Regions from separate parts of the Lysinibacillus sp. DFXJR4 genome, predicted to be linked through region 2. Evidence: a T-box and tRNA genes for the amino acid it is inferred to sense, from the RefSeq annotation. Region 2 holds a T-box; the other holds one or more tRNA genes.

Region 1 (12,709 bases), on a different contig from region 2:
GCATCCATACCTAAAGAATTTGACACGGTACACGATATAGAATCTTGAAGGGAGGTGAAAAGGATGAAGGTAATCTTTACAGTGGGGTTGCCTGGGAGTGGAAAAAGTACATTTGTGAAACAGTTAGCAATAAGCGAAAATGCGGTCATTCTTTCGAGTGATGCAATACGTCAGGAATTGTTTGGCGATGCAACGAAGCAAAAATCACGTGTAGTCTTTCGTACATTATATGAGCGTTTAAATAATTTAGTGGCAAAAGGTTTTTCTGTCATAGTTGATGCCACAAATATTGAAAGGGACCGCAGGGTGTTTGCACTTCGTAAATTGCCAAGCACCATTAAGAAGGAATGCTATTACTTTGATACACCTTATTCAATTTGTGTAGCTAGAAACCAACAACGGAAGCGGCATGTACCATTATTGGTGATGGAAAAAATGAGAAAGCATTTAGAATTCCCAACAGTAGGAGAAGGATTTGATGTAGTGCATATTGTACATGATTCAAGTCCCTATGAAATTTCTCGACAGCAATTTATTGCACTCATTCAAAGCCAGCCCACCTATGAAGAGCTTTTTCAAACACTTCGATCAATCCCACTTTTTAAAGAAATTTATCAATTCAATCAAGAAAACCCATTCCATCAATTTTTATTATGTCAGCATACGTATTTCGTATTAGCCTATATCAATGAATACTATATGGAGAGCGACAAATTGGCATTACAAATAGCTGCATTGTTTCATGATGTCGGCAAGCCATTTTGTAAAAAATATAAACCATTCCAACAACGATATGGCTATTTTGGACATGAAAATGTATCTGCTCAACTGGTTTGTCATTTTTTATTAGAGTTAGGCTTTGAGAAGAACTTTGTTTTAAAGGTCGTTTATTTAGTGCAATTCCATATGTTAATACAGTATGGGGGCGATAAAGGTGGCAGTGAAATTTATCATCTATTAGATGGTGATTTATTAACGAGGCTTTACTTTTTCCGTGAAGCAGATCAATTTGCTAAATAAATAATAGGGAAAGGAAGTGATGATATGTCGAAATTAAAAAAATACCCAAGAAGCTTTCATTTACCTTGGAGCAGGGGCTATACCCATGATGATAAAGTTGCTAAAAACGTGAATCACTTTTTAGGAAAAGAAGTGGTTGTCACTGAAAAATTAGATGGGGAAGGCACAACCCTTTACAGAGACTATATGCATGCTAGAAGTATCAATTCAGCCAACCATCCCTCTAGACATTGGGTAAAAACATTTCACGCGAGTTTTGCGTATAGGATTCCAAATGATTGGCGATTATGTGGAGAAAATGTTTACGCCAAGCATTCCATTTATTATCAAGCGTTAACAAGCTACTTTTATTTGTTTAGTATTTGGAATGAAGATAATATTTGTTTTAGCTGGGATGAGACGATTGCCTTTGCTGCTGAGTTAGGTATTGAAACGGTACCTGTTTTATATCGAGGGATTTTCGATGAAGAAAAAATAAAACGTACATTTACGGGTATATCACTGTTTGATGGTGAACAAGAAGGGTATGTCATTAGAAATGCTGGTTCATTTCATTACGACGATTTCCAATTCAATTTAGGGAAATTTGTCAGAATGGATCATGTTCAAACAAGTGAGCATTGGTTACAAGAAGAAGTCATTCCTAATCGTTTAAAATAAACCTGATGTAGGAGAAAATGTGATTTCAAAATAGTAAAAAGGGACTGAGAAAAATGTAATACTACATCAATCAATCAAAAATTATATATTATGAGGAAGAATGCAAGGGCTGCATATCCCTATAGAAAAGGGGTTACGGGTTCGATTCCTGTTATCCTCACTTAATAAAATGTTAACGTGTTATTAAAAGGTCTCCTTATAAACTTGGAGGTACTGATAAAGTCGATTTGCCACAAAAAATGTGATGCAAATCGGCTTTTTTAAATTTTTATTGCCCTATAACCCTTGAAGGGGGTTTTTCTATGGGGAGAAGCCAACTTAGTAGAAGAATAATAATTTTATTGTACAGAATTATCTAAAAATATTGACATTTTAATTTTTGTTTTTTATTCTTGTTTATAAAGTTTCCATTAAACAGAATACTTTTCCGTTTGGTGGAAAAATAGGTGGGTGATAACTACAATAAATAGTTTGAATTAGGGTATATATTGTAAATGTCTCAAACGCAATTGGAAAGCTTTCTATACTACATTTTTTCGTTAGGGGTGAAGTGCATGGCGAACCAGCACCAAGAAAAAGAGGTAGAAGTGTCACGAATAAAGGGGATTAATGCGTTTGTTTTAATGTTTATCATCATTATCACGATGACAATACTAACATACGTTTTGCCAGCAGGTCAGTATGATCGGATTGAGAGTAACGGGAGAATGGTTGTAGATCCGGAATCATTTCACTATATCGATTCAAATCCTGTTGGTTTTCTTGAAATGTTTAATAGTGTTCATTTAGGAATGCTTGAAGGTGCATCTATTATTTTATTTGTTTTTTTATTCGGTGGAGCACTAGGGATAATGCAAAAAACAGGGGCCATTGATTCATTTATTAAAGTAATGGCTTGTAAATTTGGGAAGCAGGAGTATGTATTAATACCTATTCTTGTTTTAATTTTTGCTAGTTTAGGAACTTTAATAGGTTCGGCTGAAGATACACTTGTTTATATTGCGATCGTTATTCCCTTAACAATGGCATTAGGAATGGATGCTATTACAGGGTTTGCGATAGTGATACTAGGAACTTTAGCTACTGGCTTTACTTCAGGAATTACGAATCCGTTTAATATTGGTGTTGCTCAAACGATAGCTGAATTACCAATGTATTCGGGAATGTCCTATCGGATTATCGTTTTCTTTGTTTTTTATATTTTGACAGTTCTTTATATATATAAGCATGCAAAGAAAGTAAAAAATGATCCGTCTAAAGGGATTTATGGGAAATTTAAACGAGAAGAGAGTATTAAAATAGATTTAGACTTTAAGATGAGTACCAGTCATTTACTGGCGTTACTCGTTCTACTAGGAAACTTTATTGCTTTAATTGTTGGGGTTATAAAATTTCAATGGTACATTAGTGAAATTGGCGGGATTTTTCTATTAAGCAGTATTATTATGTCTGTGATTTGTAGGGTTAGTCCAAATAAAATGGCTGAAGGATTTATTTCTGGTGCACGCGATATGGTTGAGGGAGCTTTAATCATAGGCTTTGCTCAAACGATTTTAGTCATTACAACTGCAGGAGGACTAATTGATACAATTCTTTATTTTGTAGCAAATGCAGTAAGTGTATTACCTGCTTCTATTAACGCAGTTGGGATGTTTTTGCTTCAACTTTGTTTGAACTTCTTAGTACCATCTGGAAGCGGACAAGCAGCTTTAACGATGCCTATTATGACACCCTTAGCAGATTTGATTGGTGTGACAAGGCAAACAGCCGTATTGGCTTTCCAGTTTGGTGATGGTATCTCCAATATGATTATTCCAACAAGTGGTATTTTATTAGCAGGATTGGCTATTTCAGGTATCCCATTCTCCCAATGGGTTAAGTGGGTTTTCCCATATTTTCTTATTCAGACAGGTTTGGCGATTGTTTTATTAGTTATTGCACATGTCATGAACTATGGACCGTTTTAACAAATTGAATAAAAATTGATAGAGAGAAGGGAATATACTATGGTTGGAACAGACGTTTTGAAGCAACAGGTTATTAAATGGCGACAGCATTTACATATGTATCCGGAATTATCATATCAAGAACATAAAACGGCACAATTTATTTATAATCAGTTAAAAACATTCCCACATTTAGACGTTAAACGCCTTACAGAAACTAGTGTATGTGCATTTTTAAGAGGAACTAAAACGGAAGGTAATGGTCATACAATTTTATTACGAGCAGATATTGATGCATTACCGATTGAGGAAGAAACTGATCTTTCATTTAAATCACAAAATTCTGGGGTTATGCATGCATGTGGTCATGATGCACATCCGGCAATGTTACTGGGGGCGGCTAAAGTATTAGCTGAACGTGGGACAGATTTTAATGGAGAAATTCGATTTGTCTTCCAGCACGCTGAGGAGGTCACTCCAGGTGGTGCCGCACAGCTTGTGTCTTTAGGTATTGCAGATAATGTAGATTTTGCTTTTGCACTACATGTAAGCCCTGATTATGAAGTGGGGCAATTTGCAATAAAAGATGGTAAATTTACTGCAGCAGCAGATGATTTTGAAATTAAGTTATATGGGCGTGGTGGTCACGCCTCTACACCTGAGGTTTCAATTGATCCTTTATTAATTGGCTCAGAAATTGTTATGGCATTGCAAACAATTGTATCCAGAAAAGTACCGAGCATTCATGCCCCTGTTTTAACGGTTGCTAAATTTCACTGTGGGACAGCATTAAATATCATTGCTGAAACAGCTGAGCTTGGTGGAACGATTCGCTCTCTAGATGCTAAAGTTCGGGTGGAAGCACGTGAACATTTAGAGAAAATCGTTCATAGTATTGCTTACATGCATGGAGCAACAGTAGAAATTAAATGGGAGCTGGGTTGTCCCTCGGTGACGAACGATAAGGAGCTAACGGCATTATCTCGCAGAGTAGCTAGTGATATTGTCGGAGAGACAGGGGTTAAAGAATTGCCTGCACCAATGTTTGGAACAGAGGATTTCGCAGATTTTTCAGAGGTTGTCCCTTCTTCTATGCAATTTATAGGCGTACATAATGTAGATTTTGGAGAAGCTTTCCCACTACATCATCCGCGCTTTAGGATTGATGAAGACGCACTTATTTATGGTGTCCGCTATTTTGAAAATATAGCACGTACACTTTGTCCTTAAAAAATGAACTCCCAAACGAGGAGGGCACTGAAAAAGTCGATTTGCCACAAAAAAAGTGATGCAAATCGACTTTTTTAATTTTCAGTGTCCTTCAAACAAACTACACACGATTTAGTTGATTAACTTTTAATACTTTAGCTGTCGCAAATTTTATTTGATTATGGAAAGTGTTAAATAGTAGGAGAGATTTATGGTAGGTGAAAAGAAAAGTAGCAAAATCTTAATATACTAATTGGTAAATATAGTATAATATAACATATAACATTTGTTATATTAGGAGGAATAAATGGTGAGAAATGGTTTTTCATCAATAATTAGCGTTTTATTGTGCTGTTTTTTACTTTTGTTACCGTTTACAGCGAATGCTCATCCAGGTCGAACTGATAGTAATGGTGGGCATACCTGTCGAACTAACTGTGAAAAATGGGGATTAAAATACGGAGAGTATCATTATCATAATGGTGGGGGTAGTGCATCTAATGGTGGGAGTAGTAGTACATCAAAATCAGCTCCTTCATCACCTGTGCCAAAAGTAGATGAGAATCAAGTGAAAGCTGACAAATATTACACAGCAGCAATGGATTTATATAATCGTGCAGATTATCAGAAAGCTATAACTGAGCTTGAAAAGATTTATGAATTGGATAAAGGAAATAGTAAAACAGAAAATCTTATTCAAAAGTCTATGAGTAATATTTATGAATTGGCTAATTCTAAGGCTAATGAAGAGGATTATTCAACAGCAAAAGTTTACGCAGTTTATATCAAGGAAAATCAACATTCTAGTGCTGAGATAAAGCAAAAGGCTAAAGGTTTATTAGCACAAATAGGAGAGAATGAGAAAATCAATGAGTTACTTAATAAAGCGACAATTGCTAGGGATAAAAAAAATTATGTAGAAGCATTCGGCTTTATTCAAGAGGCTCAGAAGGTAAAAGAGTTAGATAGGACTAAATCTTTATATAATGAAACGGTAGAGGTTTTAGCAAGCGATGCAGAGGAAGCTTTTCATAAGAAGAAATATGGGGATGCTGAAAAATTTTACAAATTACTGGTTGAAAATACGGAAATGCCAACATTAATTTCACAATATCAAAAGAAGCTTCAACGAATACAAGTTGAACAGTTACTAAATAAAAGTTTTGATATTGATACAGCAGATTTTGAAGGAACATCTCTATTTAATCATTTAATGAAAGAGGAAAACAACACATCGTATGATGAAAATATTATAAATATATTAAAAAACTCCTTACAAGAAGATGATTCTATGAATTACATATTTAGTGTTAACATCAAAGAGTTATTCAAAGGAGGAGATAAGGATGCTTCATGAGCCAAAGTTAAAGCATAGAACCTCAATTTTAAAATCAACTTGGTTTATGTGGTTTTGGCTAATTATTTTTCCTCCTGTTGGAATATTTCTAGTGTGGAAGCGGGGAAGACTTACCAAAATGAAACGAACTATAGCTACCGTAATAGCTACTGCCTATTTTGTCTTCCCAATAATTATTGTTATGGCAACAACGTTACCCCTTTATAATAACCATGAAGAATTTATAGAGGCATTCAATAAAGAAGTAAAAAACCTAGATTTGTCTTATTCTCTAGAAAATATAAAAAAGGAAGAAGAAACGATTACATCGAAGTTGGATAAGGATATTACTTTGATTGAAAATATTGATGAAAAAGGTGCAGTACATGAGTTGGTAATGGTGGGTCAAGGAGAAGGAATGGATATTGTACTTTCTATGGGATTGTTAATTGGTATGACAAATCCTAACTTAAATCAAAGCCAAGTTGGGACTGTTTTAAAAGAATTACGTTTATTTGACGAAAGCTATCAATATCAAAAAAATGAAACAACAGTAGAGAAAAATACGATTCGTTATAATTTAAAGTATGATCAATCTGTTGGTGTCATCTTTAGTATTTCAAAAGTAAATTAAAAAAGTGCGAGCAACCACTCGCACTTTTTTAATAATACTATTTTGTATAATTATCAAAATAACCTTGAATATAAATCATTGGTGTTCCTTTATCACCTGAACCAGAAGTTAGGTCAGAAAGAGAACCGATTAAATCCGTTAAACGACGTGGTGTTGTTCCTTGAGCCGCCATTTGACCAGTTAGATCCTCATCTTTATTTTGGATATACTCAGAAATCGCCGCTTTTAATTCATCACCACGAAGGTCTGCAAAATCATTATCAGCTAAATATTTAAGTTTAACTTCATTTGGTGTTCCATCTAAACCAGCAGTGTAGGCTGGTGAGACTACAGGGTCAGCCAATTCCCAGATTTTACCCACAGGATCTTTAAATGCACCATCACCATAAATCATGACCTCAACTGTTTTACCTGTAGCCTCTTTAAGTTTAGCTTGGATACCATCAACAATTGGCTGGCAAGTATGTGGGAATAATTTCACACTATCTTCAGTGGCTTTGTTTGAACCAAGTAATCCATATTCTGCATTGAAGCCTGAACCGTTAACAGATGCTGATAAGATGTTATCAAGGCTATAAACTTTTTCAGCCCCATTTGCTGTTAAAATACGTTTTGTGCGTAAGCGTGTATGAATATCACAAGTTAAGACACTCTTCGTATAGTCCAAAATTGTTTTTGGATTATTTGAAAAGATAACCTCACAAGAAGCACCCTCGGCTTCGATTATTTCCTTATAGTATTCAATATAATCTACACCTGTAAATGTGTGTTTTTTATAGCCGAAATGCTCGCGGAATTCAGCTTCATTTAACGTATCTGTCCAAGGGTTAATTCCTTTTACATCTAGCTCGTCGATGTCAACTAGATGATTACCAACCTCATCAGATGGATAACTTAACATAAGAACGACTTTTTTTACGCCTTTAGCAATACCACGTAAGCAGTTTGCGAAACGGTTACGGCTAAGAATTGGGAAAATAACACCAACCGTATCATCACCAAACTTAGTAGCAACGTCTGCTGCGATATCGTCGATTGATGCATAGTTTCCTTGTGCACGTGCTACGACAGATTCTGTTACTGTGACAATGTCTCGATCTTCAATTGAATAGCCTTCAATCTGAGCGGCATTTAATACCGTATCAACAACGATTTGTTCAATATTATCGCCTTCGTTAATAATTGGACCACGAAGACCTCTTACAACTGTACCAACTACACGTTCCAAAATAATCTCTCCTCATTAATAGGTAAAATAATTTATATAAATAATAATCAATATAATTTTACTATACGCCCCTTTAATGATATAAGTAAAATTAATAGTTCATATAATAGCTATAAGGAGTGCTTATATGATAGGGAAGTTAGATTTATATCGCGTTTTTAGTGTTGTTGCTAAAAATAATAGCTTTTCAAGAGCCGCTAGGGATTTATATATGACACAGCCAGCGGTTAGCCAAGCCATGATGCAATTAGAAAAGGAACTGGGTACACGTCTCTTTAATCGCACACCTAAAGGGGTAACACTTACAACTGAGGGTAGTCTTTTATTCGAATATACGAATTCAGCGTTAGGTCTTTTAGATGCCGGAGAAGAAAAGCTACTGGAATTTAAAAATTTAACAACCGGTCAATTAAAAATTGGTGTAGGAGATACGATTTCTCGCTTTTTTTTAATGCCATATTTAGAGGCATTTCATACCATGTATCCCAACATAAAATTACAAATGTTAAATGGAACGACTTCTGAAATTTGTAATTTTATTAAGTCTGGAGAGGTGGATATAGGACTTTGTAATTTTCCAATAGAAGATGCGACATTACAGTTAACCGTATGTACAGAGGTTCAAGATATTTTTGTATGCGGTGAGAAATATCGAACATTGATGTCAAAAAAATTAAGCTTTGAGGATCTTTTAAAATTTCCCCTTGTTTTTTTAGAGAAAAAATCAAATTCTAGAAAATATGTAGAAGATTATTTATTTGCGAGAGGGATTCATATAGAACCTGAGTTTGAGCTAGGATCACATGATCTTGTGCTAGAATTCGCACGTAGTAATTTAGGCATTGCCTGTGTAACGAAGGAATTTTCTAAGGATTATTTGCAACGAGGACTTTTATATGAGCTAACATTAACAGAACAAATACCAGCACGCAGTATAGGCATGTGTTATTTAAAAAGTGTTCCACTTTCAAGGGCGGCAGCGAAATTTGTAGATATTATTGAGCAAAAGCAGGAGCGTAAACGTCTAAATCCAAGGAATATTAAGTAAGCTTAGCGACTAATAGCACGCTAAGCTTTTTTGAGTATAGCTTCCATAAGTGTGTCAGCATTACGCTTATTTTTCATCGTGGGTGAGTATAGATACGAAAATGTTCGCATAAAATGCTGCTCCTCTAAATGTAAAATTTTGATATCCCCACTCTTTAATTCGCGCTCAATTACACTTGCTGATAGCAATGAAAGTCCAAGACCCTGTATAACGCTCTCCTTGACACCTTGATTACTGCTAACTGTAAGAAGTGAACGTACCTGAAGCCCATTTGCTCTAAATAAATGGTCTAAATAGTAGCGTGTACCTGAACCTTCTTCCCGCGCAACCCAGTTCTGCAGCTGTAGGTCCTCAACAGTAATAGTAGGCACTTTTGTAAGAGGATGATTACTGGCACTAACAATAAATAATTCATCCTGCATAAATGGTTTAATCATAAGTTCATGATCGTGTGCCTGCCCCTCAATAAGACCAATATCAACCTGTAATAACTTTGTATACTGTATGATTTCTTTTGTATTACCAATAATAATTTGAAGCTCCAGCTGAGGAAACTGCTGTTGTAGGCTTGCTATGATGGGAGGCAGGATATATTCACCGATTGTAAAGCTTGCGCCAATAGTAAGTGTACCTTGAATTTCATGGTGATAGGCTAAAATTTCTTCCTTTGCTTGCTCTGTAATGGCCATTATTTGTTTTGCTCGATTATATAAAATTTCTCCAGTCGGTGTGATTTGCACAGATTTTGGTGAACGAATAAATAAAGTGGTTTGCAGTTCCTGTTCTAAATTTTTAATGTGTAAGCTGACACTTGGCTGCGAAATATGGAGTATTTCGGAGGTCTTTGTAAAGTTATTAACCTCGACTAATGTGATAAATGTTTTTAAAGCGTCATATTGCATGCGATCACTCCTATCATTAAAAATATTAATAATCGTAATTATATATATATATTTTACTGATGATTAACTTTTTTATAAAGTATATTCATAAAAGGATGAAAGAAGTGAACATCATGGTGAATGGACAGAATCGATTAAAAAGCTTCCTAGCTCCAGCATTTATCAAGGGGATATTGTTAACACTCCTTATAGCCCTAGTAGCGAAATATATTTCAACATTTCCGTTCTTCTCAATATTGGGCCAGCTTGTCATTGCTATTTTATTAGGAATGGTTTGGAGAGCAGCCTTTAAGGTGCAGGATGCTTGGCAGGTTGGTATATCATTTTCTAGTAAAAAGCTATTAAGATTTGGAATTATTTTATTGGGAATGCGCTTGAATTTAGCTGATATTTATCATGCTGGAGTGAGTGTTTTTCTGATTGCATTATTAGATTTAGTATTCGCCTTAGTGATTGTCTACGGTTTAGCAAAGATGTTTCATGTTGAACGAAAACTGGGCATTTTAACGGCTTGTGGAACTGCTATTTGCGGAGCGGCCGCTGTCGTGGCTATTGCTCCTCAAATTAAAGCGAATGAAAAAGAAACAGCAGTGGGTGCAGCGATAGTCGCACTACTTGGCACGTTATTCACATTAATCTATACATTGTTCTATTCATTATTTGGCTTAGCTCCAACCGAATATGGTGTATTTACAGGAGGTACCTTACATGAAATTGCCCATGTGATTGCAGCAGCATCAGCAGGTGGCAATGAAGCTATCGATATGGCAGTTATTGTTAAGCTAACACGAGTGGCTTTACTCGTGCCTGTAGCGATTATTATTGGTATTTTTTATAGAAAAATGGAGAAAGGGCAGGAAAAAGAGCCATTTTCGCTGTCAATCATCCCATGGTTTATTCTTGGATTTTTAGCTATGAGCGCGATTAATTCACTAGGAATAGTTCCTCCTTATGTAGCACAGGCATTTGTTAATATTGCCTATATTTTAATCGGTATGGCTATGGCTGGATTGGGATTAAACGTAGACATAAAAACCTTTAAGCAATTAGGTGTAAAAGCCTTTATTGCAGGTCTTATCGGTTCAATTTTCCTATCCATTGTAGGGTATCTTTTAGTTATTTTCATACAATAATAAAGCAAAAAAGCCCTGCCTACTTTTAAAGAGGCAGGGTTTTTTTAGATAGAATCAGAAGATAATTTTTAATGATGGATTAGCGTGCCGCTTCGATTGAAGACGCTAATTCTGCTATAACAATTTTACTGCCTATCATTGGACTATTTTCAGGTTTTGCTCCCTCTGAGCCCGATTCTGGACGATGATGGGCAGCTGCGAATGCATCGCTATTACGCCAAACTTGGAAATGTTCCTTTGATTCCCAGTACATGTTGACGCTCATTTCGTCATAAGTTGGGTCATCAGTTGACACTAACACCTCTACTTTATGAAAACCTTCAAACTGCTGTAGCGGTCCTGGCTTTGTAAAATTCGGTGCCATTTTTGCAGCAAAGCCAGGTTTAACCTGAATACGATTTGTCACAATAATCATGTTTTCTACCCCCCTAATCATTTTTTAGATACAGATAACATATTTAATTCGAATGAAATTATCAATGATTATCATTCGCAATCAATGATAATTGTCGTAGGAAGACATTGTCAATAGAATAGCAATGCTTATACTATAAAAGGTTAAAGGACATTTAGAAATATGTAAAGTTTATCATCGATATAAAGAGCGTTTAATCGGATTTGTCTGATTGGACTGTGGACACTTAGCTGACATATTCCGATGTTATAATGATAACACGAACAAGCTAGGCACGAGGTGAAGGACATGGCAAAAATATTAATTGTAGAAGATGAATTTGCAATAAGTCAGGTGTTAAAAGCTTATTTAAAAAAGGTTGGCTATGATGTGATGCAATGTTTTAATGGCGGGCAGGCACTGACTGTGTTTCAAGAGTGTCAACCAGATTTAGTGCTACTAGATATTATGTTGCCAGAGAAAAATGGTTGGAGGGTTTTAGAGGAAATAAGAGATACTAGCTCTTGTCCCATCATTATGTTAACGGCATTAGGAGATGTAAATTACCGTTTAGAGGGCTTTGATCAAGGGGCAGATGATTATATTGCTAAACCATTTATAGCAGACGAGGTAGTGGCTAGGGTAAAGGCTGTTCTAAGACGTGCCAAAGGAAATCAGTCTGCAGTAGAGAAAAAATTTGGCGGGCTTGAAATAGATACGAAGGCACATCGGGTACTACTGAATGGAGAGGAAATCATTTTAACACCTAGAGATTTATCGGTGCTATTATTTTTGGCTGAGCATCCCAATCAAACATTTACACGGGATCAGTTAATTGAGCAGGTTTGGGGCTGGGAGTATGATGGTAGCGATCGAGCAGTTGATTTAGCGGTGAAGCGACTGCGAAAGGCATTGACAGATTGGGATGAGACAGATGGAGAAATAAAGACATTACGTGGATTGGGGTATCAGCTAAGTGTTCCAAAAAGATAAACGTATATCTTTGCTCAACTACTGGACAAGTCGCTATTTATTGACGCTCTTTGTAGGACTAGCCATTATCTCTTTTATATCCGCCGTATGGATTCGTCATACAACATTGGAAAATAGATTGGAAATGATGAAATTTTTAGCCGATGAAACAGTATTTCGTCTTACAGATACTACAGGGTCAAATAATGGACCTATCGGCGGGATTC
Region 2 (12,709 bases):
TATAGCATTTGGCCATCGACGGTTAGCCGTTATCGATTTAATCGGTGGCAAGCAACCAATGACTAAAGTTCATGAAGGTTCAAATTATGTCATTACATACAATGGCGAGCTTTATAATACAGAAGAATTACGAAAGGAGCTTCAAAATCGAGGATATATATTTACTACACATTCAGATACGGAAGTTTTGCTAACAGCTTATATTGAATGGAAGGAGCAATGTGTAGATTTTTTTAATGGTATTTTCGCTTTTGGGGTATGGGATGAACAATCACAATCACTATTTTTATGTAGAGACCGACTTGGGGTAAAGCCTTTGTATTATACAGAGCAACAAGATGGTTTGCTATTTGCATCTGAAGTGAAAGCACTGCTAGCACATCCTCTGATAAAAGCAGCCGTAAATACAGAAGGATTAGCCAATATCATAGCTGTAGGGCCTTCTCGAACACCAGGGAAGGCGCTTTTTCAAAATATTAATGAATTACGTCCGGGATATGCAATGCGCTTCTCAAGGGAAGGTGTACGAATTTGGCAGTATTGGCGCTTGCAGAGCGAGCATCATGATGAGTCATTAGAAGATACAGTAGATCATGTCCGTTTTTTACTGACAGATGCAATTGAACGACAGCTTGTTTCGGATGTACCAATTTGCACCTTCCTATCAGGTGGTTTAGATTCTAGTATTATTACAGGCATTGCATCCAACAGATTTCAGCAACAAGGGAAAGATAAACTTCATACGTACTCTATAGATTATGAGGATAATGAGCGCTTTTTTAATCCGCATACATTTCAAACATCGACAGATACTTATTGGATTGAACAAATGACAAATACATTTCAAACTGACCATCATGCTGAAGAAATCTCTCAACAGCAACTAATTGATTTGTTAGTGGAATCTGTGATTGTTAGAGATTCACCAGGAATGGCAGATGTAGATTCATCATTATTATGGTTTTGTCGTGAAATTAAAAAGGAATTTACAGTTGCCTTATCAGGTGAATGTGCTGATGAAATCTTTGGAGGTTACCCATGGTTTACTGAGACGACAACAGGTTTTCCTTGGATTCGTTCACTAGCTGAAAGAACAACAATGCTACAAGATCGATGGCGTAAGAAACTGGCAGTTGAATCATACGTACAGCATGTTTATACGCAAACAATAAAGGAAGTACCATATCTACAAGGGGAGAGTGTAGAAGAGGCAAGGCATCGTGAAATGTTCTATTTGAATATGGTATGGTTTATGCAAACATTGTTGGAACGAAAGGATCGCATGAGTATGGGGGCAAGTCTTGAGGTTCGTGTTCCATTTGCTGATCATCGTCTTGTGGAATATACATGGAATATTCCTTGGGAAATGAAAAATTTAGGTGGAATGGAAAAGGGATTACTTCGTAAAGCAATGGACCAACTATTGCCCAAAGAAGTATTGTATCGTAAAAAGAATCCGTATCCTAAAACCTATCATCCACTTTATACGACGGGTGTTCAAAAATGGCTAGGGGAAATAATGAAGGATAAAAATTCAATTCTTCATGAATTATTTGAACGACAGAAGCTTATTGAGCTAATTGAGTCTGGTGGCAGCTCTTTTAAAGTTCCTTGGTATGGGCAATTAATGGCAGGTCCTCAACTTTTGGCTTATTTAGGGCAAATTCATACATGGTTTGAACATTATAATATTCAATTAATTGAATCATAACTGAAAAGCATCAATCAGCCCACATTAACGTGGGGGTGATTGATGCTTTTTTATATCCCAACAATCCATAAGTTTCTCAATGGAATGTTCTATTTCATGTACTGGTATACCTCCAAAGCCCAGTAAAAATTGTGGCTGTGATGCTGCAGTGTGATCTAGGCGGTAATCCGATAATGGATAAATACCGATATCGGCATTAGAGGCGAGCTGTTGTAAATGTTTTTCAGATAGTTCATGCTGTACCTCTAATAATATATGCATCCCTGCTTGCTCTCCAGTTATTTTAATTTGCTTAGAATAATTTTCTAAAATAGAAGTAAGCTTATCATGTTTTTTACGATAAATTTTCCTCATCCTATTTAAATGTTTGGCAAAATGACCGTCCCGCATGAAATTAGCAACAATATGTTGATCGAATCTAGGTACTGTTGAGGAGTAGTAATTAAATACGTCATTATAGGTTGCGAGTAATTTTGGCGGGAGAACAAAATAAGCAACTCGTAAGGATGGCATTAATGATTTTGTAAAGGTACTCATATAAATGACTTTATCGTTTCGATCGAGTGCATGTAGAGCAGGAATTGGTTTTCCAGTATAACGGAATTCAGAATCATAGTCATCCTCAATGATATAACGAGAGGTACTCTGAGCAGCCCAATTTAATGCCTGTGCACGTCTTGTAGCCGACAATACTGCACCTGTTGGGAACTGATGAGAGGGTGTGATATATACAACGTCAGCGCTCGTTTTTTCGAGTTCATGAATGAAGATCCCTTCTTCATCAACAGTAATTGGATAGACCTTTCGTTTATGCTGAGAAAACATACGATGTACGGCTGGATAACCTGGATTTTCAAGGGCAAAGTAAGTGTCATCATTAAAGAGTCGTAAAATCATTGGAAGGAGCTGCTCCGTCCCTGAACCCACAACTATTTGCTCAGGACTACAAACAACTCCGCGCGATTGGTATAAATAATTTGCAATCTCAGTACGTAAAGATAGCTCTCCCTGCGGTTCACCAGTTAATAATAATTCCTTTGAAGCATCATCAAAAAGCTCTTTTGCATATTTGCGCCAAGTTTGAAAGGGGAATGCATGAATATCAATAGAAGCAGGATTAAAATCTATTTTGTATGTTTTTTTCTTAGGCAGCTCACTTAAAGAAGCAACTGTGTCCTGTTGAATATAGGGAAGCTCATCAATTTCCTCAACGAAATATCCAACGCGTGCTTTTGACATAATATAGCCCTCAGCTAGTAGCTGTGCGTATGCAATTTCAATTGTTGTTTGAGAAATATTCAAAAAATCGGCTAATTTTCTTTTTGATGGCAATTTTTCTCCTACTGCAATTTTCTTTGTAATGATAGCTTCTTTAATGCCGCTATAAAGCTGATCATAGAGCGGTTTTTCGCCATCTTTTTCTAGTTGAAATAATAGCATATCCACGTATATTTCCCCTCCTGACCCTATAGATAATAATAAAACTGGATATTTTGATGTAGTCAATTTCCATTATACTAGACTTCATCACAAAGGTGGAGGTTAGATATATGAAACAGACAGGAACAGAGCTAGTAAAAAGAGGAATGGCGGAAATGCAAAAGGGTGGCGTCATTATGGACGTAATAAATGCTGAGCAGGCGAAAATTGCTGAAGAAGCAGGAGCTGTAGCTGTTATGGCATTAGAAAGGGTCCCATCAGATATTCGTAAAGCGGGCGGTGTTGCACGGATGGCTGATCCTCGAATTGTTGAGGAGGTTATGGGGGCTGTCTCCATTCCAGTAATGGCTAAGGCACGTATAGGGCATATAGTCGAAGCAAGAATTTTAGAGGCAATGGGTGTTGATTATATCGATGAAAGCGAAGTATTAACACCTGCAGATGAAGAGTTTCATTTATTAAAAAGTGAGTACACTGTACCATTTGTTTGCGGCTGCCGCGATTTAGGAGAAGCTGCTCGACGTATTGGTGAGGGAGCTTCAATGCTGCGAACTAAAGGTGAACCAGGAACAGGGAATATTGTAGAGGCTGTGCGTCATATTCGTAAAGTGAATGCGCAAGTTCGTAAGGTAGTTGGTATGACAGAGGATGAACTCATGACAGAGGCTAAAGTACTTGGAGCACCATTTGAATTATTAAGAGAAATTAAACGAAATGGGCGTTTACCAGTTGTAAACTTTGCAGCTGGTGGTGTCGCTACGCCGGCTGATGCTGCCTTAATGATGGAGCTCGGGGCTGATGGTGTGTTCGTTGGTTCAGGTATTTTTAAATCAGAAAACCCAGAGAAGTTTGCAAAAGCAATTGTAGAGGCTACGACACATTATAAGGATTTTAAGCTTCTAGCAGAAATATCAAAAGAGCTAGGGGTTCCGATGAAAGGCATTGATATTGCACAGCTCAGTCAAAATGAGCGTATGCAAGAGCGAGGCTGGTAACATGAAACGAATTGGTGTATTAGCATTGCAAGGAGCGGTACGAGAGCATGTGCAAATGCTAGAGTTTCTAGACTGTGAGGTAGTCTTGGTCAAACAGCACAATGACTTACAGCAACTAGATGGACTTGTGCTACCTGGTGGGGAGAGTACAACAATGCGAAAATTGCTAAATCGATACGAGCTGTTGGAGCCAATTCGTACACTTGCCAAAACTGGATTACCGATGTTTGGAACTTGTGCAGGTTTAATTTTATTGGCAAATGAAGTAGTGGATGATGAGCCGCATTTAGCGATCATGAATGTAGCAGTAGCAAGAAATTCTTATGGAAGACAGGTAGATAGCTTCGAAGTAGACCTCAATATACCTAAAATAGGTAAATCAATCCCTGCTGTTTTTATACGCGCACCTCATATTGTATCTGTTGGAGACGATGTTGAAATTCTAGCAGAGCATGAAGGGAAAATTGTTTTAGCACAGGATGGACATTTATTAGGCTGTTCATTTCATCCTGAATTAACAAAAGATACACGTATTCTCAAATATTTTTTATCGTCTATAGTATGACTTGCAAAATCTCGTTACGTATAGTACAGTATGGATAAAATTCAAATAACTGAACACGATGATGGGAAGTAGTAGCAAGCACGTTTTTTTTAGAGAGTCAGCGGTTGGTGAAAGCTGATAAAAACACTTGTGAATCCGTCCTGGAGTTGCACAGTCGAAGTTAATGAAGTAGGCTGTCGCCGGCTGAAATGCCGTTATGAAATAAGTGGATTAGACTAAATGTCTAGTCAATTAGGGTGGCAACGCGGGTAGCTCTCGTCCCTTTTATGGGATGAGGGCTTTTTTGTGTTCTCCTGACTTATTATTTCCCATCATCTAGAATCTACTGGAGGTATGAACGATGTTAGATATTAAACGCGTGCGTGATAATTTCGCCGAAGTTAAAAGAATACTATTAACACGTAATGAGGATTTAGGAAACTTAGATGATTTTGAAGAATTAGATGCCAAGCGTCGTGAATTAATTGCTAAAACGGAAGAGCTTAAAGCAGAGCGTAATAAAGTATCTGAGCAAATTTCTGTGATGAAGCGTAATAAAGAAAATGCGGATGAAGTAATTGCTCGCATGCGTCAGGTTGGCGATGAAATAAAAGAACTGGATGTCCAATTAAATGATGTAGAAGACCGTTTTAAAGATATGATGATGCGTTTACCAAACATCCCGCATGAATCTGTACCAGTGGGCACAACAGAGGATGACAACGTTGTGGAATATACTTGGGGTGAGGTACCAACATTTGATTTTGATATTAAACCACACTGGGATATTGCAACAGATTTAAAAATTGTAGATTTTGAGCGTGGAGCAAAAGTGACAGGTAGTAGATTTTTATTCTATCGTGGGCTTGGAGCTCGTTTAGAACGTGCGCTAATGACATTTATGATGGATTTACATGCAGAGGAGCATGGTTATGAGGAAATCCTACCACCTGTCATTGTTAATCGTGATAGCTTGACGGGTACTGGAAATCTTCCTAAATTTGAAGAAGATGTATTTAAAGTAGAGGAAACAGATTATTTCATGATTCCAACGGCAGAGGTACCTGTAACAAACTTCTATCGTGATGAAATTTTATCTGTTGAAGCATTGCCGCAGGGCTTTGCTGCATATAGTGCATGTTTCCGTTCAGAGGCAGGCTCTGCGGGACGTGATACACGTGGTTTAATTCGCCAGCACCAATTTAACAAAGTAGAATTAGTGCGCTTTGTAAAACCGGAGGAGTCATATGAACAGCTAGAGCTATTAACTGGTCATGCTGAAAAGGTACTACAATTACTTGGCTTACCTTACCGTAAACTAAAAATGTGTACGGCTGATTTAGGCTTTACGGCAGCAAAAAAATATGATTTAGAGGTTTGGATTCCAGCACAAAACATGTATCGTGAAATCTCTTCTTGCTCTAATTTTGAGGATTTCCAAGCACGTCGAGCAAATATTCGCTTCCGTCGTGAAGCAAATGCAAAACCAGAGTATGTACACACATTAAACGGCTCAGGTCTTGCTATTGGACGCACAGTAGCGGCTATCCTAGAAAATTATCAGCAAGCGGATGGAAGCGTAGTAATTCCTGAGGTATTAAGACCTTATATGGGCGGGAAAGAAGTAATAGCTCCTAAATAAAGTTTACTCTGCTCCGAGGAAGGTCTGTGCAATAGGCATTCCAGACCGTAAATGGACACCTAAAAATTTTTTCCTAAGCTATTTTAGATATACCTTCTTCCAGGTTTTCTAAAATAGCTTTTTGGCTTCATCACAAAGCTTAAATTTAGTGAAAATCAAAACTTTGTAGGTGGCTCAACCAATTTTACTGCAATGTTTATCGAAGGTTAGTGTGTTTTTTACACTCATAATTATAAAAAGAAGGTGTCTCAATTGGAGGCACCTTCTTTCATGTGAAAGTTTCTTTAGAAGCCTGTCTTGCCTTTTTCTCTGCTTTTTTCCGTTCACGTAAAGCCCTGAAAAAATCAGTTAATATTTGCCCACATTCCTCGGCTAAAATACCTTCAGTCACTTCACATTCATGATTAAAGCGTGCATCATTTAATAGATGATAGAGGGAATCAACACAGCCAGCCTTTAAATCCCGTGCTCCATAGACAACACGAGGCACACGAGACTGTAAAATAGCACCTGCACACATAGGGCAAGGTTCAAGCGTTACATAGAGTGTTGTATTTTCTAAACGCCAGCTACCAATTTTTTCACAAGCCTCCTGTATAACCTCCAGTTCAGCATGTGTGGTTGCATTTTGTGTTGTTTCCCGTAAATTATGGGCCCTTGCAATAATTTCCCCGTTGTAAACAAGTATAGCTCCGATAGGTACCTCTCCAAGTACAGCGGCTTTCTTTGCTTCTTCTAATGCCTGTTTCATAAATAAACGATCTATTTCGAAAATATCCACTACTTATCTCTCCTTATAAAGTAGTGTATCTTGCTTAATTGGTAATTGCTACTTTAAATGTTGACATTCCTAAAAGTACCATATATATTTATATATGAACACATGCTCATATATAAATATAAAAGATTGGGGATAAACTAAATGGATGAAAAATTAACAGAAACTCCAGTAAACAACGATCAGCATTTAGACGAGGAGACACTTTTTGTTGTATCGCAAACCTTTAAGGCATTAAGTGATCCTACAAGAATTCGTATATTAAATTTATTATGTACAGACGAACATTCAGTCAATGACATTGCAGAAATTTTAGATTTAGGGCAATCAACCGTTTCACATCAATTACGTTTTTTAAAAAATTTACGTTTAGTGAAATTTCGAAGAGAGGGAACGACCTTATACTATTCAAAGGATGACGATCACATTATGAATCTACTAAAGCAAGCGATTGAGCATGCTGCACATAACTAAAATTAACGGAGGGAAAAATCATGGGACATAATCATGATCACGGCCATGATCATACACATGGCGCTAATAAAAAGGTTTTAATCTTATCATTTATTATTATTACGGGATATATGGTCATCGAAGCAATTGGTGGTTTTTTAACAAATAGTTTGGCTCTTTTATCAGATGCAGGACATATGTTAAGTGACTCCATTTCTTTAGCAATAGCATTACTTGCATTTATGTTTGGTGAAAAAGCCGCAAGCTACAGTAAAACATATGGTTACAAACGTTTTGAAATTCTGGCAGCGGTTTTAAATGGTGTAACATTAATCTTAATAGCATTGTTTATTTTCTACGAGTCAATAGAGCGCTTTGCAAATCCGCCAGAAGTAGCAACTAAAGGTATGCTCATTATTAGTACGATAGGTCTCCTTATCAATATTTTGGTAGCTTGGATAATGATGCGAGGCAGTGACACAAAGGATAATTTAAATATGCGCGGTGCATTTTTACATGTGCTAAGTGATATGCTGGGATCTGTAGGAGCTATTGTTGCCGCTCTACTAATTATGTTTTTTGGTTGGGGCTGGGCTGATCCGCTGGCAAGTGTAATTGTCGCATTACTTGTATTAAGAAGTGGCTACTATGTAACGAAGGCTGCAGTCCATGTTTTAATGGAGGGAACTCCTTCAAACGTCGATATTCAAGAAATTATTCAAACGATGGAACAAACAAAAGGTGTTCACAGTATACATGATCTACACATTTGGACAATAACAAGTGGAACAAATGCACTTTCCTGTCATGCAGTGGTTGATGATCAGTTGAAAATTGTGGATAGTGAGAATATCTTACGAGAAATTGAACATAATCTTGAGCATAAGGGCATTAAGCATGTAACAATTCAATTAGAGACCGCAGCACATCAGCATGATAATTCAATTTTATGCCAATTGAAGGCAGAAACGTCTCTTCATGATCACCAACATTAAAAACTTTTTACTTTACATACCCTTCGTGGGTATAGTATGATGAAAGTGAAGTAGGAGGTGTATGGAATGGAAGATACAACAAAAGAGGCTACTTGTCATACGGAGGAAGTTACATCTTGTCGAAAAAGCCATCATCCTGAACGTGTAAAAAAGGATTTAACAACTCGTTTAAATCGTATAGAGGGTCAGATTCGCGGCATTAAGGGAATGATTGAAAAAGATGTTTACTGTGATGATATTATTACGCAGTTATCTGCCACACAGTCTGCTTTGAATAGTGTAGCGAAAATATTATTGGAAGGTCATTTAAAGGGCTGTGTTGTCGATCGCTTATCTGAGGGTGATGAAGCAGTGTTGGATGAATTAGTGGTGACTATACAAAAGCTAATGAAAAAATAATATACCCCCTATTTAATATAAACAAAGAGGAGAGATATTTTATGCAAAATGTTACTTTAAATGTACAAGGAATGTCATGTGGACACTGTGTAAATGCAGTAGAAAAAAGTGTGGGAGCTTTAACTGGCGTTGACCAAGTAAAAGTCAACCTAGCAGAAGGCTTAGTAGATATTGCATTTGACGAAGCAAAGGTATCTTTAGATCAAATTAAAGAAACAATTGATGACCAAGGCTATGATGTAAAATAAAATATGTAGGGTGCTCTAGTAGCACTCTATTATTTTAAATGATATATACCCCCTATTGGTATAAGGAGAGGTGAAAGAAATGAGTTCAGAAGTAAAAGAGGCCAATCTGCAAATAACAGGTATGACCTGTGCAGCCTGCGCTACGCGTATAGAAAAAGGACTAAATAAATTGGATGGTGTTGAGCAAGCCACTGTTAATTTGGCGCTTGAAAAATCAACGATTAAGTACGATTCATCCAAATTAAGTGAAGTAGATTTTGAAAAGAAAATTGAAGCACTTGGCTATGGCGTTGTTAAACAGAAAACTGAATTTGACATTACGGGTATGACTTGTGCAGCCTGTGCTACACGTATAGAAAAAGGATTAAATAAGCTAGCTGGTGTCTCATCTGCAAATGTAAACTTAGCACTTGAGAAGGCAACAATTGAATTTAACCCATCTGAAGTGTCCATTGCGGATATCATTGCAAAGGTTGAAAAATTAGGTTATGAGGCCCATCAAAAAGCTGAAGAACAAGAAGTCGGAGACCATCGTCAAAAGGCAATCAAACAACAGCAGCAAAAATTTATTTTATCAGCTATTCTTTCATTACCATTGCTCTGGACAATGGTTGGTCATTTTTCATTTACTTCGTTTTTATATGTACCAGAAATACTGATGAATCCATGGGTACAAATGATTTTAGCTACGCCCGTTCAATTTATAATAGGGAAACAATTTTATGTGGGTGCCTTTAAAGCCTTGCGAAATGGTAGTGCAAATATGGATGTACTAGTAGTAATGGGTACATCTGCAGCCTACTTTTATAGTGTTTATCAAGCCATTGTTACAGTAGGTTCCCATCACGGCCCTCACCTTTATTTTGAAACAAGTGCAGTGTTAATTACTTTAATTCTATTAGGAAAATTATTTGAGGCAAAAGCGAAAGGTCGCTCATCTGAGGCAATCAAAAAATTAATGGGTCTACAAGCAAAAACAGCAGTCGTTGTTCGAGATGACGTTGAGAAAGAAGTACCATTAGAAGAAGTAGTAATTGGTGACATTATTTTAGTAAAACCAGGTGAAAAAATTCCAGTTGATGGTGAAGTTGTAGAAGGAACGACCGCTGTTGATGAGTCAATGCTAACAGGGGAAAGTCTTCCTGTTGATAAAAAGCAAGGTGATGTATTATTTGGCTCAACAATTAATAAAAATGGCTTTATTAAAATGACAGCAACAAAAGTAGGTCGTGATACTGCTTTGGCGCAGATTATTAAAGTGGTTGAAGATGCTCAGGGCTCAAAGGCACCAATCCAGCGTTTAGCAGATCATATTTCCGGCATATTTGTACCAATTGTTGTTGGAATTGCGATAATTACATTTTTAGTTTGGATTCTTTGGGTACAACCGGGTGAGTTTACGCCTGCATTAGAAGTCTTAATCGCAGTTCTTGTCATTGCCTGTCCATGTGCGCTAGGGTTAGCAACACCAACCTCAATTATGGCAGGCTCTGGTCGTGCAGCAGAGTTTGGGATTTTATTTAAGGGTGGCGAGCATTTAGAGCAAACGCAAAGTATCAATACGGTGGTTGTTGATAAAACAGGTACAGTAACACACGGTAAACCTGTGTTAACTGACGTTATACTAGCAGCAGATCAAGACGAGGCAAACTTTTTATCGTTAATTGGTGCAGCAGAGAAACAATCAGAGCATCCATTAGCAGAAGCAATTGTTCAAGGCATTACAGATCGTGGTATTCATCTAGGAGATATTCAATTTTTTGAAGCCATACCTGGTTATGGTGTGCAAGCAACAGTATCTGGGCAAGGAGTCATAATCGGTACACGTAAACTGATGCAACAATATGGTATTCCTATCGATGACATTCTCCCGATAATGGAGCAGTTAGAGGAAAATGGTAAAACAGCGATGTTAGCTGCGATCAATGGTCAATATGCTGGGCTAGTAGCAGTAGCTGATACTGTTAAAGAAACATCTAAAGAGGCAGTTCGACGTCTACAAGATATGGGCATTACAGTTATTATGATGACAGGTGATAATGAACGTACAGCCCGAGCTATCGGAGCTGAGGTTGGTGTGAATCATGTTATTGCTGAGGTTCTACCAGAAGGGAAAGCAGATGAAGTAAAAAAACTACAAGCTACAGGCAAGAAAGTGGCGATGGTAGGCGATGGCATTAATGATGCACCAGCACTTGCTACAGCAAATATCGGGATGGCAATCGGTACTGGCACTGACGTAGCTATGGAAGCAGCAGATATTACGCTGATTCGTGGGGATTTAAACAGTATTGCAGATGCCATCATTATGAGCCGTAAAACTATGCGCAACATTAAACAAAACTTATTTTGGGCATTTGCTTACAATACATTAGGTATACCAATTGCTGCAATCGGTTTACTTGCTCCTTGGGTTGCAGGCGCAGCGATGGCCTTTAGCTCAGTATCAGTTGTTTTAAACGCACTTCGCTTACAGCGTGTTAAATTATAATGATTGATAACGGTCCACTAACTTGGTGGGCCGTTTTTGAATACATAAATGTTACGTTGATTCTGTCTTTCATTTTCGCACTATGATACAATGAAAAGCACTGATTTATATAATATCCTCAGGCGAAGAGGGAATTGATAATAGAATCCATAGAACATAAAGGAGGAGCTTCTGGTGACGGTTCCATTTGTTACGGTAGAAGGTCCGATTGGTGTTGGTAAAACCTCTTTATCTAAAGAGATTGCAACGACATTAAATTACCATCTATTAAAAGAAATAGTAGACGAAAACCCTTTTCTAAATAAGTTTTATGAAAACATTGAGGAGTGGAGCTTCCAAACTGAAATGTTTTTCTTATGTAATCGCTATAAACAATTAACAGATATTAAAAAGTTTCGCTTAGCACATCAGAAGCCTGTAGTAGCGGACTATCATATTTTTAAAAATCTTATATTTGCAAAGCGAACATTGGCATCAACGGAGTATGATAAATATGAAGAAATTTATAGAATATTAACGAAGGATATGCCTGTCCCTAATGTTGTTGTTTATTTACATGCTAGTGTCGAGACATTGATGAAGCGTATTGCAATGCGCGGACGTGAATTCGAAAAAATGATTGCACGGGATTATATGGAACAACTTGTGGCAGATTATCATTCTTTTATTGAGCATTTTGAGATAATGCACCCTGAAATCCCAGTCATTCGATTTAATGGAGACCAACTTGACTTCGTTAAAAATACGAATGATTTAAATTATGTTTTGCAAATTATAAAGGATACGTTACAACAAAGGAGCTTGCAACAATGAATTTAAGAGAGAAGTACGATATTCCGCCACAGACAGTCATTACCATTGCCGGTACTGTAGGTGTAGGAAAATCAACGATGACAAAAGCGTTAGCAAATGCGCTAAATTTTCGTACGTCATTTGAAAAGGTAGATACTAACCCGTATTTAGATAAATTTTATGAGGACTTTGAAAAATGGAGCTTCCATTTGCAGGTGTAT

What was found. A T-box is a leader RNA that pairs with one kind of tRNA and senses whether it is charged. The one in region 2 lies ahead of serS (serine--tRNA ligase), so its partner is inferred to be a tRNA-Ser.
Region 1: it encodes a tRNA-Ser, which carries the amino acid that the T-box ahead of serS (serine--tRNA ligase) is inferred to sense. The anticodon was not compared.

Annotation. Positions count from the first base shown of each region.
Region 1 covers NZ_JBXUNW010000007.1:90,745-103,453, reverse strand. The annotation lists gene AC2CGN_RS15610 (AAA family ATPase) at 64-1,020, shown strand; gene AC2CGN_RS15605 (RNA ligase family protein) at 1,045-1,680, shown strand; tRNA gene AC2CGN_RS15600 (tRNA-Ser) at 1,773-1,840, shown strand; gene AC2CGN_RS15595 (YfcC family protein) at 2,235-3,647, shown strand; gene AC2CGN_RS15590 (M20 metallopeptidase family protein) at 3,687-4,856, shown strand; gene AC2CGN_RS15585 (YHYH domain-containing protein) at 5,167-6,192, shown strand; gene AC2CGN_RS15580 (hypothetical protein) at 6,311-6,805, shown strand; gene AC2CGN_RS15575 (coenzyme F420-0:L-glutamate ligase) at 6,843-8,033, opposite strand; gene AC2CGN_RS15570 (LysR family transcriptional regulator) at 8,161-9,081, shown strand; gene AC2CGN_RS15565 (LysR family transcriptional regulator) at 9,102-9,983, opposite strand; gene AC2CGN_RS15560 (YeiH family protein) at 10,097-11,116, shown strand; gene AC2CGN_RS15555 (heme oxygenase) at 11,196-11,531, opposite strand; gene AC2CGN_RS15550 (response regulator transcription factor) at 11,820-12,503, shown strand; gene AC2CGN_RS15545 (sensor histidine kinase) at 12,487-12,709, shown strand, end outside.
Region 2 covers NZ_JBXUNW010000029.1:11,176-23,884, reverse strand. The annotation lists gene asnB (asparagine synthase (glutamine-hydrolyzing)) at 1-1,711, shown strand, start outside; gene pdxR (MocR-like pyridoxine biosynthesis transcription factor PdxR) at 1,736-3,157, opposite strand; gene pdxS (pyridoxal 5'-phosphate synthase lyase subunit PdxS) at 3,262-4,146, shown strand; gene pdxT (pyridoxal 5'-phosphate synthase glutaminase subunit PdxT) at 4,148-4,711, shown strand; T-box leader at 4,761-4,977, shown strand; gene serS (serine--tRNA ligase) at 5,052-6,332, shown strand; gene tadA (tRNA adenosine(34) deaminase TadA) at 6,601-7,113, opposite strand; gene AC2CGN_RS25000 (ArsR/SmtB family transcription factor) at 7,255-7,584, shown strand; gene AC2CGN_RS24995 (cation diffusion facilitator family transporter) at 7,605-8,558, shown strand; gene AC2CGN_RS24990 (metal-sensitive transcriptional regulator) at 8,625-8,957, shown strand; gene copZ (copper chaperone CopZ) at 8,999-9,205, shown strand; gene AC2CGN_RS24980 (heavy metal translocating P-type ATPase) at 9,285-11,696, shown strand; gene AC2CGN_RS24975 (deoxynucleoside kinase) at 11,871-12,509, shown strand; gene AC2CGN_RS24970 (deoxynucleoside kinase) at 12,506-12,709, shown strand, end outside.